DNA from 2 places in the Microbispora sp. CA-102843 genome. Region 2 is predicted to be linked to the other one. Evidence: riboswitches for the same ligand, from Rfam matches in the RefSeq annotation. Region 2 holds a riboswitch; the other holds the start of a gene.

Region 1 (7,425 bases), 2.8 Mb from region 2:
GAGGGGGTGGTCTCCCACCTCGTGGCCCTGCCGTACCGGTACTTCACCCGGCGCGGCACCGGCGACCTGGTGACCCGGGCCACCAGCGTCTCGACGCTGCGCGAGCTGCTCACCGGCCAGATCGTCACCGCGCTCCTGGACGGGCCGCTCGCCGTCGGCTACCTGGCGCTGGTCTACCTGCGCGACCCCGTCTTCGGGGCGGCGCTGACAGGCGTGGTCGCGCTGCAGTCGGTGCTGCTCGCGGCCACGTCCCGCCGCGTGCACCGGCTGGCACAGCAGGAGCTCGCGGCGCTGTCGGCCTCGCAGAGCAGCCTCATCCAGACGATCAGCGGAATCGAGACGCTCAAGGCGTCGGGCGCGGAACGCAGGGCGATGGAGCAGTGGTCGTCCCACTTCGCCCGGCAGCTCGACGCGGACGTGCGCAGCGGGCTCACCCACGGCCTCCTGGAGGCCGCGCTGTCCGCGATCCGCGTGACCACCCCGCTCGGGTTGCTGTGGCTCGGGGCCTGGCGGGTGCTGGACGGGCAGCTCAGCACGGGCTCCCTGATCGCGCTCAACGCCGTCGCGCTGGCCGCGCTCACCCCGCTCGCCTCGCTGATGACCAGCCTGCAGAGCATCCAGCAGGCGGGCGCGCACTTCGACCGGCTGACCGACATCCTCGCCTCCGCCCCCGAGCCCAGCCAGGGCATCGAGGTGCTGCGCCTGCGCGGCGCGATCGAGCTACGTAACGTCGGCTTCCGGCACGACCCGCGCGGCCCGTGGATCGTGCGAGGCGTGTCGGTGACGATCCGCCCGGGACAGAAGGTCGCCCTGGTGGGACCATCCGGCTCGGGCAAGAGCACGCTGGCCCGGCTCCTGCTGGCGCTGCACATCCCGGTCGAGGGCGAGATCCGCTACGACGGCGTTCCCGCCGCCGAGCTGAACCTGAGCACGCTGCGCCGCCAGTTCGGGGTCGTCACCCAGGATGTGGCCCTGTTCAACGGCTCCATCCGGGACAACATCGCGCTCAACGACCCCGACGCGCCGCTGGAGCGGATCATGCAGGCCGCCGGGCTGGCGGCCCTGCACGACGAGATCGCGGCCATGCCCATGGGATACGAGACCATGCTGACCGACGGCGGCGGGCTGTCCGGCGGCCAGCGGCAACGCCTGGCCCTGGCCCGCGCCGTGCTGGCCCGGCCCAAGGTGCTGCTGCTGGACGAGGCCACCAGCAACCTCGACAGCGCCACCGAGGCCGCCGTCGAGGCCAACCTGGCCTGGCTCCCCCAGACCCGGATCGTCATCGCCCACCGGCTGAGCACGGTCAGGGACGCCGATCTCATCCTCGTCCTCGACTCCGGACGCATCGTGCAAGGCGGCACCCACGACCAGCTGATGGCCCAGGGCGGCACGTACGCCGCGCTCGTCGCGGCCGGCCTGCGCCAGCGATAGCCCACCTCATCCGGCTCGGCGCGATCAGCCGGCCGCGGCGACGGCACGGTCCCGCCACAGATCGAGACCCGCCCTGCCGGCGAGCCGGGCGAGCCTGGCGTGGTGCCGGGCCGCGGCGGCGTCGTCTCCCATGGCCGAGGCGAGTATCGCCAGGAACCAGTCCACCGGCCCCAGAAAGGCGATGGCGGCTCCGACCGAGATCCGTCCCTTGTAGGGCAGGAGGGCGGAGTACGTGGCCGCGCAGGCGCGGACGTCGCCGACCGCCGCCTGCGCGGCGCCCTGAAGACAGGTGAAGGTCAGCCACGACCAGTCGCGCGGCGCTGGCCGCCACCCGTCGGCGGCCGGCTCGCGGGCCTCTTCCCCTCTGCGCTGTGCTTCCCTTCCACCCTGTGCTTCCCTTCCACCCTGTCCGCACCGCAGGAGCACGCGAAGCGCCTGGTCCCCGCAGGGGTTGGTGCCGGCGACCGAGTCGATCAGGGGCTCCGCCTCGCTCATCGTCCCCCTGTCGTAGGCGAGGAGGATGCGGCCCAGGGACACGATGGATCCCGCGTACCACATGCCGATGCCTTCGGCCTGCCGGTCGAGGTCGGCGTAGAGGGCCTCGGCGTCGTCGTACCGCCCCCGGAGCGTGAGCCGCCCCGCACGCCACATCGTGTGCTGGAAGCGCGGCCAGGGCAGCGGCATGCGGGCCAGCATGGCGTCGCACCGGGCGGCCGCCTCGTCCGCTCCCGCGACGTCGAACACCTCCATACGACGGTAGGTCCACATCATCTGCGCGAGCAGCTCGAACTCGGGCGTCCGGGTCTTCTGGCCCAGCTCTTCCAGCTCCCTCGCGATCTCCCGCGCCTCCTCCGTGTAGATCGAGCTGGGGATCGACAGATAGCGGGCGTTCAGCGCACGCATCAGCAGATGCGGATCGCCGACACTTCGGGCCGTCTCGACCGCCTGCGCGGAGTAGAGGTGGCAGCGCGGGTCGTCCGACCCGTCGTACAGCTCCTGGGCCAGCCCGCCGAGCAGCCGCGCCCGCTCGGGGCCCGCGACCCCGGGCATGACGTCCAACGCGCGCTCGAACCGGTGCACGAGCTGGAGTTCGACCTCCTCGTACGGATTGCGCAGGTTCCAGATCGAGGGCGCGTCCAGCGCGGTGAGCGCCCGGGCGACCAGCACGGGCCCGCCGGCACCCGCCACCCGGTCGGCCACCCGTATCGCCCGCGCCCGTACGCTCCGGGCGGCCAGGGCGTCGCCGGCGTCGAGCAGGGCGCGGGCCTGCCGCAGCAGCAGCTCGACGTGGTCGGCCGGATCGCCGGCCGTGGCCCCGTGTGCCTCCACCGCACGGCCCCACCAGGTGGCCGCCTCCTCGTAGGCCAGGCGGAGACCCGACTGCTCGGCCATCGCGGCGGCCCAGTGCGCCGCCTCCGCGTACGCCGCGGGCCCGGCCTGGATCGCGTGATGGGCGATGACGGCGACGTCGGCTCCGGGCCGTTCGACGAACGCGTTCATCACCTGCCGGTGGATGACGGCCCTGCGCAGCGGCGGGATCTCCTGCAGCAGTGTCTCCCGCACCAGGTCGTGGGCGAAGCCCATCCGGCGCCCGGCGACGACGACGAGACCGGTGCGCACGGCCTGGTCCAGCAGGTCGTACACGGGCGCCGCCCGCACCTCGCCCACGACGCCGGGATCGAAGTCCCTGCCGATCACCGCGGCGATCCGGAGCACCTCGACGACCCCCGGATCCAGCGCCGCCAGCCGCTGGTGGATCAGGCCGGCGACCGCGTCGGGAACCGTGTCCAGCGGGCGGCCCTGCGCCAGCAGCCGGGCCGTCTCACGTACGAAGAACGGGTTGCCGCCGGTGCGCCGCGTCAGCAGGTGAGCTGTCCGCTCGTCGACCTCGGCGCCCACGGTCACGGCGATGGCCCGGATGGCCGGGGTCTCGAGGCCCGCGAGCCGGATGCGGAGCAGGTTGTATCGCGCGAATCCGGCGAGCACGTCGTCGAGCTGACCGGCCCGGGCGGTATCCCGGAACGCGGTCACCAGCGTGAGCGGGACATGCTCCGCCGAGTCGCCGACGAGCGCCGTCACATCGCGCAGCAATCCCAGGGACGCCGGGTCGGCCCACTGGAGGTCGTCCAGAATGATCACGATCGGCCGGTCCCGGGCGGCGGCGCAGAGCCACTCGGCGACGGCCTGATGACGCCGCTGACGCGCCCCGTGCGCCGATCCCTGTGCCGATCCCTGTGCCAATCCTTGTGGGACCTCCTCGTCGAGGAGCCCGGCCAGGGCCCCGGGGTCGGGAGCCGGATGGACGTGCTCCAGCGACCTCAGGACCTGGATCCACGGCCGCAGGGGCAGGGCGGTGTCGAGATCGTGGCAGCCGCCCCAGAGGGTCAGGTGTCCCCGCTCCGCGCACCGAGCCCTGAACGCCTTCAGCAGCCAGGTCTTGCCGATGCCCGGTTCCCCGGTCACCGCGATCGTGCTCACTCCGCCGCCGAGCATCGACTCCATCTCCGCGAGCTGCCGGTCGCGCCCGTGCGGCGAGCGCGCCTTTCCTGAGGCCGGCCGATCGGGCGCGGGCTCGGCGGGCCCGCCGGAGATGGTGAGGGACGGCGTGGTGAAAGGCGGGGCGATGAGAGACGGGGACTGCCGGAGGATGTCCTTCTCCAACGCCCGCAGCTGCGGGCCCGGATCGAGCCCGAGCTGATCGGCGATGTGGCTCCTGGCGCGCCGCAATGTGGCCAGCGCGTCCACCTGGCGACCGGCCCTGTAGTACGCGAGGGCCAGCAGCCACCACAGCCGTTCGCGTAGCGGATGCTCCCCGGTCTCGGCCTCCAGGTCCCGGATCACCCCCTCGGGCCGGCCCAGGTCGAGCTGTGCCTGTGCGCGGCGCTCGACGGCGACCAGGCGCAGATCGTTGAGGCGGTTCACCTCGGTGACGGCCCACAGCTCGCCCGCGAAGTCGGCGTACGGCAGGCCGCGACAGAGCCCCAGCGCCTCGTCGAGCAGCGCGAGCGCCCGGGCGGGCGGCCTGCCTTCCGCCTCGGCGACGAGCCCGCCGAACCGCAGGGCGTCGACGTCCGGGGTCGCGAGCAGATAGCCGGGGCGTTTCGCGACGAGGAGCCGGGGAGGGGTGCGCGGCGCCCGCCGCGGTTCGACGACACGACGCAGGTTCGACACGTAGACGTGGATCGACTCGAGTGCGGTCGCTGGCGGCGTGCCGTGATAGAGGTCCTCGATCAACGTCTCCGTGGAGACCACCGCGCCCGCGGCGAGCACCAGCCGGGCCAGGACGGCCCGTTGCCGCGGGCCCCCGACGCCGACCAGTGCCTCGCCGTCCCGGACTTCGAAAGGACCCAGCACCCGGAATTCCACTGCCCCCACAGCCTCTCTGATGGTGGAGGCCGGCGCGGGCCTTCCCTGGGCAGCAGTCTTGCGGTGCCGACTTGGAACTCACTTGCCTATGGGTGAGAAACCGGCGGGGTGAGAAACCAACCCGAGTGGGAAGCCGGCCGGCTCTAACGGCGCGACCGCAGGCGGCGGGCCGGGAGGGACAGCGCCACGGTCGCCAGCGCGGCGACGAGGAAAGCGGCGAGCGCGGCGTTCATCCAGGGCTGGTGGACGAACCCGAGGGCGAGGCGGACCTCGGTCCAGATCCCGTCCCACCAGCCGACCGTCGGGGTGGAGGTCACGATCCAGTACGCCGCGAACCCGAGGATCCACGGCACGACCATGAGCCAGCGGGAGGGGGCGTCCTCGGCCGTGTTCCACCGGGCGGCCCCGCCGAGCAGGAAGTAGTCCACCACGAGCACGGCGAACATCGGCACGAACACCGCCCCGATCACGCTCAGGAACGCGCCGTAGGAGTTCACGTCGGCGAACAGCGCGATCAGCGTGGTGAGCACGCCGATCACGATCGAGATCGCCCGGCGGTCCCAGCGCGGCGCGAGGTTCTGGATCGACACGGTCGTCGAGTAGACGTTCGCGAACGACTGGTCGGCCTCGCGCAGCACCAGGATGCCGAAGAACAGGACCCCGAGAGGGGCGGCCACGAACGGCTCCCACACCTTGTCCCCGTCGTTGCCGACCAGCGCGAGCGCGGCGATGCCGAGGGCCAGGCAGGCCACCTGGGCGATCGTGTATCCGGCGACCACGCCGGTGAACGCCGCGCCGCTCGACCGCGAGTGCCTGGCGTAGTCGGCGGCCATCGGCACCCACGACACCGACAACGCGATGACGTAGTCGACGGCCGGGGCGAAGGCGTCCCAGGAACCGCCCCCCACGGACGGTCCCTTGGCGAACAGGGCGACCGACAGCCAGATCATCGCGACCACCACGCCCGCCGTGACGTAGCGGCGCAGCAGCCGCAGCGAGCCGAGCGGCCGGATCGTCAGCGCGATCGTCAGCGCGCCCGCCGCGACCGCCCATACCGCGTACGGCACCGCCGTGCCGAACAGCGCCTGTGCGCCGTTGGCGATGACCCACAGCTCGAAGGCGCCCCAGCCGAGCATCTGCACGATGTTCAGCACGGTCGGGATGTACGAGAGCCGAGCCCCGAACAGGCCGCGCAGCAGCACCATCGCGGGCCGCCCCGTGCGTACGCCGGGGATCGCGGCCAGGCCGACCATGGCCGTCCCCACCAGACTGCCGACGACGGCGGCGAGCACCGCCGCGGTGAACGTGAGCGGCTTGCCGCCCAGCGGGTCGAGCAGGAACAGCGCCCCCGAGAAGCCGAGGAGGCTGACGCCGAGATTGGCCCAGAACGCCCCCTGGTCGAGCAGGCCCAGAGTCTTGGGGACCTCCCCGTCCAGGGTGAGCGGAACCTCCGCGTGCACGTCGTCGACGACGGCAGAAGTCATCACACGCTCCCTACGCCGGCATTATCCGGACAGGTTCATGCGGTCGGCGGCACGAGTTCGATCCGCCCTCTCAGCCCGGTCACGCCCGAGCTCCCGCGGGTATTGATGATGTCTTTGGGATTATGACACTACTTTGACCGTTTTCCTAAGCCGGCTCTGTCCCTACGCCACGTAGGGCGCCTGACCGGTCTCGCTCACCATCGGACGCCCGACGGCGGCCCAGGTCCGCATGCCGCCGTCCACGTTCACGGCGTCCCTGCCGATGTGGTTGAGCCACATCGCGGCGTGCGCCGACCGGCCGCCGACCCGGCAGACCACGTACACCGGCCGGTCGTGCGGCACCTCGTCCACCCGCGCCTGCAGCTCGCCGAGCGGGATGTGGACGGCGCCGGGAGCGTGGCCGGCCACCCACTCCTCGTTCTCGCGGACGTCCAGCAGGTACGCGTCCTCGGGCAGTGCGTCGGGGGCGATTTCCGGCAATGTCATGCGCCCATTCTGACGGCACACCACCGGTGCCCGGGCCCGAGCCGGGAGCTGTGACCCACGGTGATCCGAGGCCGTGCCAATGGGAGTCGACACTACCTAAACTTCCTCATCTATCCCTCAATCACATATGTTGAGGAGCGATGAGTGACGAAAGGTTGATCTACAAGTCCGAGGCCGGCCGGCGCGAGCTCCTCGACCACTACCGGAAGGTGCTGGACGGCTGGCCGGTCCCGGCCGAGCACGTGCGGGTGCCGGCGCCCGAGGGCGAGACCTACCACGCCCGTGCTCGTCATCGTCGGCGACCGTGACACCATGATCGACTCCCGCCAGACGGCGCGGCGCGTCCGTGCGTGCGTCCCGCACGCGACCGTGAAGCTGCTCCCCCAGGTCGGTCACGCCGTCTTCGGCCAGGCCGAGCCGATCGCCGAGTTCCTCCGGGCCTGACGTCCTCGCGGGCCTACTTCAGCAGGCGCGACAGCCGGCGGTCGGCCAGCGGCTTGCCGCCGGTCTGGCAGGTCGGGCAGTACTGCAGCGACGAGTCGGCGAACGACACCTCCCTGATCGTGTCGCCGCACACCTCGCACGCCTCGCCCGTACGGCCGTGCACGCGCAGGCCCGACTTCTTCTCCGACTTGAGGTCCTTGGCGGCCAGCCCTCT
Region 2 (7,425 bases):
CGGCCTCGCCCGCCTCCGCCTCCTCGGCACCCTCACCCCCTGAGCAGCCGAACGCGCGGAACCGCCGCAAGCCTCGCCGGCGACGGACACCCAGCGGCGGCCGTCGCCCGCGACCGGATGGGCGGCGCGGGCGTCAGTGCCAGAGCGTGATGGTGGTGCCCGGCGGTTGCTGGCCGAGCGGGTTCTCGCCGACCACGCGCTCGGTGCCCACCAGCCTGCGGACGTTGACCTTGAAGCCGGCCGCCTTCAGCTCGTTCACCGCGTCCTTCACGAACTTGAACCGTACGTCGGGCACGTTGACGACGGCGGCCGGGCTCTGGTCGGGGTCGGCGGGGTCGGTCTCCCACGGCCAGTGGAAGCCCTGGTCCGGCCCGCGTGACACGGTCAGGTGCACGATCGCCCCGGCCGCCACCTCGGCGCCTCCGGGAGGGTCCTGTGCGATCACGGTGCCCGGCGGGGTGTCGTCGGCGGTCTCGTCGACCTGGACGTTGAAGCCCTTCTCACCCAGGAACTTCTCCGCCTGGTCGCGCATCATCTGCGTGACGTCCGGCATCAGCAGCCCGGCGCTGACGACGAAGTTGACCATGCTGCGCTTCTTGACGCGCTTGCCCACCGGCGGGTTGGTGCGGATGACCTGGTCGCGGGGGATGGTGTCGCTCGCGCTCTTGCTCACCCGCCCGGGGGTCAGCCCGACCTCGGCGATCTTCGCCCGGGCGTCCGTCAGGCTGAGGCCCTCGACCTTCGGCACGGGGATCGTCTCCGGGCCGGCCGACGGGATCAGGGTGAGCACCGAGCCCTTGACCACCTCGGCGCCCAGCCCCGGCTCGGTGTCGAGAACGATGTCCTTCGGCACCTTGTCGTCGAACCGCGCCTCGCCGATCCGGACCTCGAAACCGGCCTGCTGCGCCACCTGCCTGGCGACCGTGACGGGCTTGTTCACCAGGTCGGGGACCTTCGTGTAGCGGCCCTGGGAGAACCACCAGCCGGTGAAGGCGACGCCCGCCAGCATGACGAGGGCCAGCACGGCGAGGAACCAGACGGGCCTGACCCTGCGTCCCCGGCGCCGCCCCGTCTCGGCCGGGCCGGTCAGCAGTTCCGCGCGCGGCTGGATCATCGTCTGGCCGAGCGGTGACTCGGGCTCCGCGAGCGCGTGCTGCCCCGTGCCGAACGACGAGGCCCCGCCGGCCGGAGGGACGGTCCGGTGCGCGCCCGTCCGCACACCGCTGTGGGCGCCGGTGTCCCGGCCCCCCTGGGGAGCGGCGTGCGCGCCGGTGTGCCCGGTCTTGGGCAGCGTGCGGTGGATCTCGACGGCGGCGACGAGCATGGCGGTCGCGTCCGCCGGGCGCCCGGCGGGATCCTTGTCGGTGGCCGCGGCGACGAGCGCGTCGATCTGCGGCGGCATGTCGGGCACGATCGAGGACGGCGCGGGGACGGTCTCGTGCACGTGCCGGTAGGCGATCGACATCGGCGTCTCGCCCGCGTACGGCTGCCGCCCGGTGAGCAGCTCGAACAGCATGATTCCGACGGCGTACACGTCGCTGCGGGCGTCGGCCGTGCCGGTCGTGACCTGCTCGGGCGACATGTAGCCGATCGTGCCGATCATCATGCCGGTCTTGGTCTGGTTGGTCGCCTCGATCGCGCGGGCCAGGCCGAAGTCCACGACCTTCACCCGGCCGTCGTCGGCGAGCAGCACGTTCTCGGGCTTGACGTCCCGGTGGATGAGCCCGGCCTGGTGGGCCGCGCCGAGGGCGGCGAGCACCGGGATGACCATCTCCAGGGCCTCGCGCGCCGGGAGACGGCCGCGCCGGCGCAGGACGTCGCGCAGCGTCCGCCCGGGGACGTACTCCATCGACAGGTAGACGTTCGCCCCGTCGGTGCCCTGGTCGAAGACCTGCACGATGTTGGGGTGCGAGAGGCTGGCCACCGACTTGGCCTCGCCGATGAACCGCCGCACGAACTGCGGGTCCTCGGCCAGCGAGCGGTGCATCACCTTGACGGCGACCGTGCGGTCGAGCCGGACGTCCAGAGCCAGGTATACGGAGGCCATGCCACCCCGGGCGATCCGGGACTCGACGCGGTAGCGCCCGTCGAGCAACTGCCCCACGAGCGGGTCGGTTAGCGTCGTGTCCACTCGCCAGAGTTTACGGGTGATTTGCCGCCCGCCGTGTTCCCGAATCCCAAACCGAGACCTATTCGGGCGCCTTCCGCGGCGTCCGAAAAGCCGTGCCGATTCCGAAAATCGGGCTTACCAGACGTGGAGATCGGACTTCCCGCCCGCCCCGTGGCGACGTCTCAGGGGGGACGGGCGGGAATGACGTCTCAGGACGGGCGGCCGGGGGAGGACGCCTCGGCGTAGCGACGTCGGGGGATGCGTCCGGCGAGGCGGGCCAGCCGCCCGGCCGTGACCGCCTGCCGCATGGCCACGGCCATCAGGCCGGGCTGGTGCGCCCGCGTCACGGCGCTCGCCAGCAGCACGGCGTCGCAGCCCAGCTCCATCGCCAGCGCGGCGTCGCTGGCCGTGCCGATGCCGGCGTCGAGGATCACCGGCACCGTGGCGGCCTCGACGATCAGCTCGATGCTGTGCGGGTTGCGGATGCCCAGCCCGGAGCCGATCGGGGCGCCGAGCGGCATCACGGCGGCGCACCCGGCGTCCTGGAGCCTGCGGGCCAGCGCAGGGTCGTCGCCGATGTACGGCAGCACCACGAACCCGTCGGCGACCAGCCGCTCGGCGGCGTCGAAGGTCTCGATCGGGTCGGGCAGCAGGGTCCGCTCGTCCGCGATGACCTCCAGCTTGACCCAGTTGGTCTCCAGCGCCTCGCGGGCCAGGCGGGCGGTCAGCACCGCCTCCCCGGCGGTGAAGCACCCCGCCGTGTTCGGCAGCACCTTGATGCCGCGGGTGCGCAGCACGTCCAGCACCGAACCGCGGGACGCCGGGTCGAGCCTGCGCATCGCGACGGTCGTCAGCTCGGTGCCGGACGCCTCCAGCGCCTGGTCGAGCACCTCCAGCGACGGCGCGCCGCCGGTGCCCATGATGAGCCGCGAGGTGAACTTCTCCCCGCCGAGCACGAAGACGTCGTCCAGCACGTCGAACCCTGCCATCGTCATCCTCCCTGCACGGCGGTGAGTACCTCGACGCCGTCGCCGTCGGCGACCGGAGTGGAGTCCCAGGCGCTCCGGCTCACCACCTCGCCGTTCACCGCCACCGCGACGCCGGACGCGATGGACGTGAGGGTCCGTACGGCGTCGCCGACCGTGGCGCCGTCCGGCAGGTCGGCCGCGCCTCCGTTGATCGTGACTTTCATTCGCTGAATCTCCCTGGATCGCAGAACCGGGCGACCGGGGGCACCTCGTCGCCGGTGAGGAACGCGGCGACGGCGTCGGCGGTGATCGGGGACAGCAGCACCCCGTTGCGCCCGTGCCCGGTCGCCGTGAGCACGCCGGGCGGCCCGGCGGGGCCGATGAGCGGCAGGTTGTCGGGCGTGCCCGGGCGGAAGCCGACCGTCGTCTCGGCCAGTTCGAGCTCCGTGATGCCCGGCACAAGCTCGCGGGCGTCGCGCAGCAGCTCGTACACGCCTCCGGCGGTGACCCGCGCGTCGTATCCCAGTTCCTGGGTCGTGGCGCCCAGGGTGATCTCCCCGTCGCCCCGGGGGACCAGGTAGGCGGGGGAGCCGTGCACCAGCCCCCTGACGCACCGGCTGAGGAACCCCCGGGGCCCGCGCAGCCGGAGGATCTCGCCCTTGACCGGCCGCACCGGCAGGCCGGGCAGCAGGGACGCCGACCACGACCCGGCCGCCACGACGACCTGGCCGGCCGCGACGGCGCCGCCGGACTCCAGCCGCACGCACGGAGTGCCGGGCCCGGGGGCGTCGATCCCGGCGACGCGCTCGGTCACCAGCGTGCCGCCCGCCTTCTCGAACGCCGCGAGGAGAGCGCGTACGACCCTGCGGGGGTTGACCCAGGCGTCGTCGCGGGCCAGCAGCCCGCCGCGTACGGAGGGGGAGAGCATCGGCTCGAAGGAGCGGCACTCGCGCCCGGTGAGACGCTCGACCCGCAGGCCGAGCGTCCGCTCGAAGGCCGCGAGGTCGTCGAGGAAGGCCATGTCGTCGGCGCCGCGGGCGACCTCCAGCGTGCCCTCGGTCCGGTAGTCGAGGTCGGCGCCGCTCTCCTCCTCCAGCTCCGCCCGGAACGCCGGCCAGGCCGCCAGCGACGCGAGGCCGAGCCGCAGCAGCGGCTCCTCCGTGTAGGTCACCTCGCTGACCGGCGCGAGCATCCCGGCCGACGCATGAGTGGCGCCGCCTCCGGGCGCGGGGTCCACCACCGCCACCGACAGGCCCCGCCGGGCCGTGCGCCAGGCCGCGGCCAGGCCCGCCACCCCGCCGCCCACGATCACGACGTCGTAGCCGGACTGGGGGCTGGATGGCGATGTGCGGGACACAGCGCTCCCTTCGCCGGCATTACCCGGATCAGGTCGGGGCGGTCGAGAGCCTCACGCTCTCCTCTCAGCCCGGTCCGCCGGGCTCCCGCGCGTCTTACGCCCACAAGGGTAGTACGCCGCCCATAACGCCCGATCGCCGGATCGGCGACTCCAGGGCCGTCCTGCGGCGCATGACGGCAGGACGTGGATCGACCTGGCGGAGGTATCCCATGGCCACGATGCTGTACTCGGCCACCATGTCCCTGGACGGCTTCACACGGCGGCCTTCACAGAGCGGCCTTCACAACCTGGGCCCCGTGGGAGTGCGCGTCAATTGCCCAACTCGTTATGGGGGGCCCGTTGGCCAGGGCCCCCGTTGACAATCTATGGTCAAGCTGTGGATCACGTCGTGGTGGTGGGTGCCGGCCTGGCCGGCGTGCGAAGCATCGAGGCGTTGAGGTTCCGTGGGTTCACCGGACGCATCACGCTCATCGGCGAGGAACACCATCGCCCCTATGACCGGCCTCCGCTGTCGAAGGCGGTGCTGCTCGGAGAGACCGACTCCACCGTGGTCGACTCCGACCTCGACGCCCTCGACGTACGGCTGTGCCTCGGCGCGGCGGCCAAGGGCCTGCGCGACGGCGTGCTGGAGACGACCGAGGGCGAGCTGGAGTACGACGGCCTGGTCATCGCCACCGGCGCCACGCCGATCCGGCTGCGCGGCGAGGGCCGCCAGCACGTGCTGCGCACGATCGAGGACGCGCTCGCGCTGCGCGAGCGGCTGGTCCCCGGCGCCCGCGTGGCCGTCGTCGGGGCCGGCTGGATCGGCGCCGAGGTCGCCACCGCGGCGGCCAGGGCCGGTTGCGCGGTGACCGTGGTCGAGGCGGGGGAGAGCCCGCTCGCCGTGGCGCTCGGGCCCGCCGTGGGCAGCCACACCACCGACTGGTACGCGCGGGCGGGCGTCGAGCTGCGCCTCGGCGCGTTGGTCGGCACCGTGGACGCCGACGGCCTCACGCTCATGTCCGGCGCCCGGGTGCCGGCCGACGTGATCGTCACCGGTGTCGGGGTGCGCCCGGCCGTCGACTGGCTGAAGGGGTCGGCGGTCCGGCTCGACGACGGGGTGGTGGTCGACGAGCACCTGCGCACGTCGCTGCCCAACGTGGTCGCGGTGGGCGACTGCGCCAACTGGTGGTCGCGCAGATTCCGCACCCGGCTGCGGGTCGAGCACTGGGACACCGCGCTCCAGGCCCCCGACACGGCCGCCGCCACCCTGCTGGGCGAGGAGGCGGTCTACGACCCGGTGCCGTACTTCTGGTCGGAGCAGTTCGGTCACATGGTGCAGTTCGCCGGTCACCGGGAGGCCGGTGACCGCATGGTGGTGCGCGGGGACCCGCGCAGGGACGCGAAGTGGGCGGTGTGCTGGCTGACGGCGGAGGACCGGCTCGCCGCGGTGCTCACCGTCGACCGTCCGCGCGACGTGGTGCAGGGTCGCAAGATCATCGAGGGTGGTCGGCGGCTCGATTCACTTCGGGTGGCCGATCAGGCCGTGCCGCTCCGCGACTGCATTATGGCGTAATCGAGGTGTTTCCTGGCGGCTCGCCTGTGGTAATGGTGGATCCGTGACGCTTACTGTTGCGCAGATCGACCGGGAGACCGACCAGCTCGTAGGGGAGTGGCTCCCCGTCTCGGAGGCCGCCAAGAAGCTGGGACTCAGCATCGGCCGCGCGAAGCAACTCCTCAAGGACAAGAAGCTCGTCGGAGCCCGCAGGGGCGGGGGCGAGCCGCAGATCCCGGCGGTGTTCATCGCCGACGGCGACGTGCTCAAGGGACTGCCCGGCACACTCACGGTCCTGGCGGACGCGGGGTACGACGAGGTGGAGTCGATCCGGTGGCTGTTCACACCGGACGACTCGCTGCCGGGGTCCCCGATCGACGCGATCGTGCAGGGCCGGCACACCGAGGTCAAGCGCAGAGCCCAGGCCCTGGGCTTCTGACCGTACGGCCCCATGGCATTGTGGTCGGGTGAACGACACCCGGCGACAGCGGCTCGCGCAGGCCAGGCTCTACCTCTGCACTGACGGCAGGAGGGACCGCGGCGACCTGGAGAAATTCCTCGACGCGGTCCTCTCCGGCGGGGTGGACATCGTCCAGCTCAGGGAGAAGGGCCTGGAGGCGCGCGAGGAGCTGGACCTGCTCGAGGTCTTCCGCGCGGCGTGCGACAGGCACGGCGCGCTGCTGGCGGTCAACGACCGGGCGGATGTGGCCTACGCCGCCCGGCCCGACATCCTGCACCTCGGCCAGGACGATCTCCCGGTCCCGGTGGCCCGGGAGATCCTCGGTCCCGATGTCCTCATCGGCAGGTCCACGCATTCGACGGCCGAGGCGTCGGCCGCCGCCGTGGAGCCGGGCGTGGACTACTTCTGCTGCGGGCCGATCTGGCCCACGCCCACCAAGCCCGGCCGTCCGGCGCCGGGCCCCGCGCTGCTTGAGCATGCCGCGCGCCTGGGCGCCGACCGGCCGTGGTTCGGCATCGGCGGCATCGACCTGGGCAACCTCGACGAGGTGATGGCGCACGGCGTACGCCGTGCCGTGGTCGTCCGGGCCGTCACCGAGGCCGACGACCCCGGCGCCGCCGCCGCCGCGCTCAAGGCCCGGCTGTCCGCCGTCCCGCTCTGAGCGGAGCGGCTTCCGGGCAGGCGGCGGCGCCATGCTGCCTGCCCGGTGCTGCCTGCTCAGTGCTGCCTGCTCAGGGCCGCCGCCTGCCTCCGGGCCGAGCGTCGCGTCAGGTGCGGCGGGACGTGGCGGCCACGGCCAGGGCGGCCAGTGCCGTGCGGGCCTCCTCCTCGATCGGCGCCTGGTCGAGGGCGTGCAGCGCGTCGTCGAGGTAGCGCTTGATCATGCCTTCGCACGCGGCCAGCGCGCCGGTCTCCTCGATCACCGTGCGCAGCCGCCCGACCCCGTCGGCGTCCAGTTCGGGGTCGCCCAGCAGGGTCCGTACGACCGCCGTCTGG

Evidence for each region. Region 2 has a riboswitch for thiamine pyrophosphate ahead of thiO (glycine oxidase ThiO). Riboswitches for the same ligand answer to the same signal wherever they lie in the genome.
Region 1: linked by a shared signal. The riboswitch ahead of ACQEVJ_RS44390 (purine-cytosine permease family protein) and the one ahead of thiO (glycine oxidase ThiO) in region 2 are both predicted to bind thiamine pyrophosphate.

What each region holds. Positions count from the first base shown of each region.
Region 1 covers NZ_JBNJNF010000001.1:9,504,313-9,511,737, forward strand. Annotated here, with positions in the region: gene ACQEVJ_RS44380 (peptidase domain-containing ABC transporter) at 1-1,431, shown strand, start outside; gene ACQEVJ_RS44385 (BTAD domain-containing putative transcriptional regulator) at 1,456-4,785, opposite strand; gene ACQEVJ_RS44390 (purine-cytosine permease family protein) at 4,941-6,281, opposite strand; TPP riboswitch at 6,272-6,388, opposite strand; gene ACQEVJ_RS44395 (rhodanese-like domain-containing protein) at 6,444-6,767, opposite strand; gene ACQEVJ_RS44400 (hypothetical protein) at 6,908-7,075, shown strand; gene ACQEVJ_RS44405 (hypothetical protein) at 7,080-7,211, shown strand; gene ACQEVJ_RS44410 (Fpg/Nei family DNA glycosylase) at 7,225-7,425, opposite strand, start outside.
Region 2 covers NZ_JBNJNF010000001.1:6,684,765-6,692,189, reverse strand. Annotated here, with positions in the region: gene alc (allantoicase) at 1-43, shown strand, start outside; gene pknB (Stk1 family PASTA domain-containing Ser/Thr kinase) at 134-2,131, opposite strand; gene ACQEVJ_RS30985 (thiazole synthase) at 2,320-3,099, opposite strand; gene thiS (sulfur carrier protein ThiS) at 3,102-3,302, opposite strand; gene thiO (glycine oxidase ThiO) at 3,299-4,435, opposite strand; TPP riboswitch at 4,424-4,534, opposite strand; gene ACQEVJ_RS30970 (NAD(P)/FAD-dependent oxidoreductase) at 4,812-5,990, shown strand; gene ACQEVJ_RS30965 (Rv2175c family DNA-binding protein) at 6,034-6,408, shown strand; gene thiE (thiamine phosphate synthase) at 6,437-7,090, shown strand; gene ACQEVJ_RS30955 (polyprenyl synthetase family protein) at 7,197-7,425, opposite strand, start outside.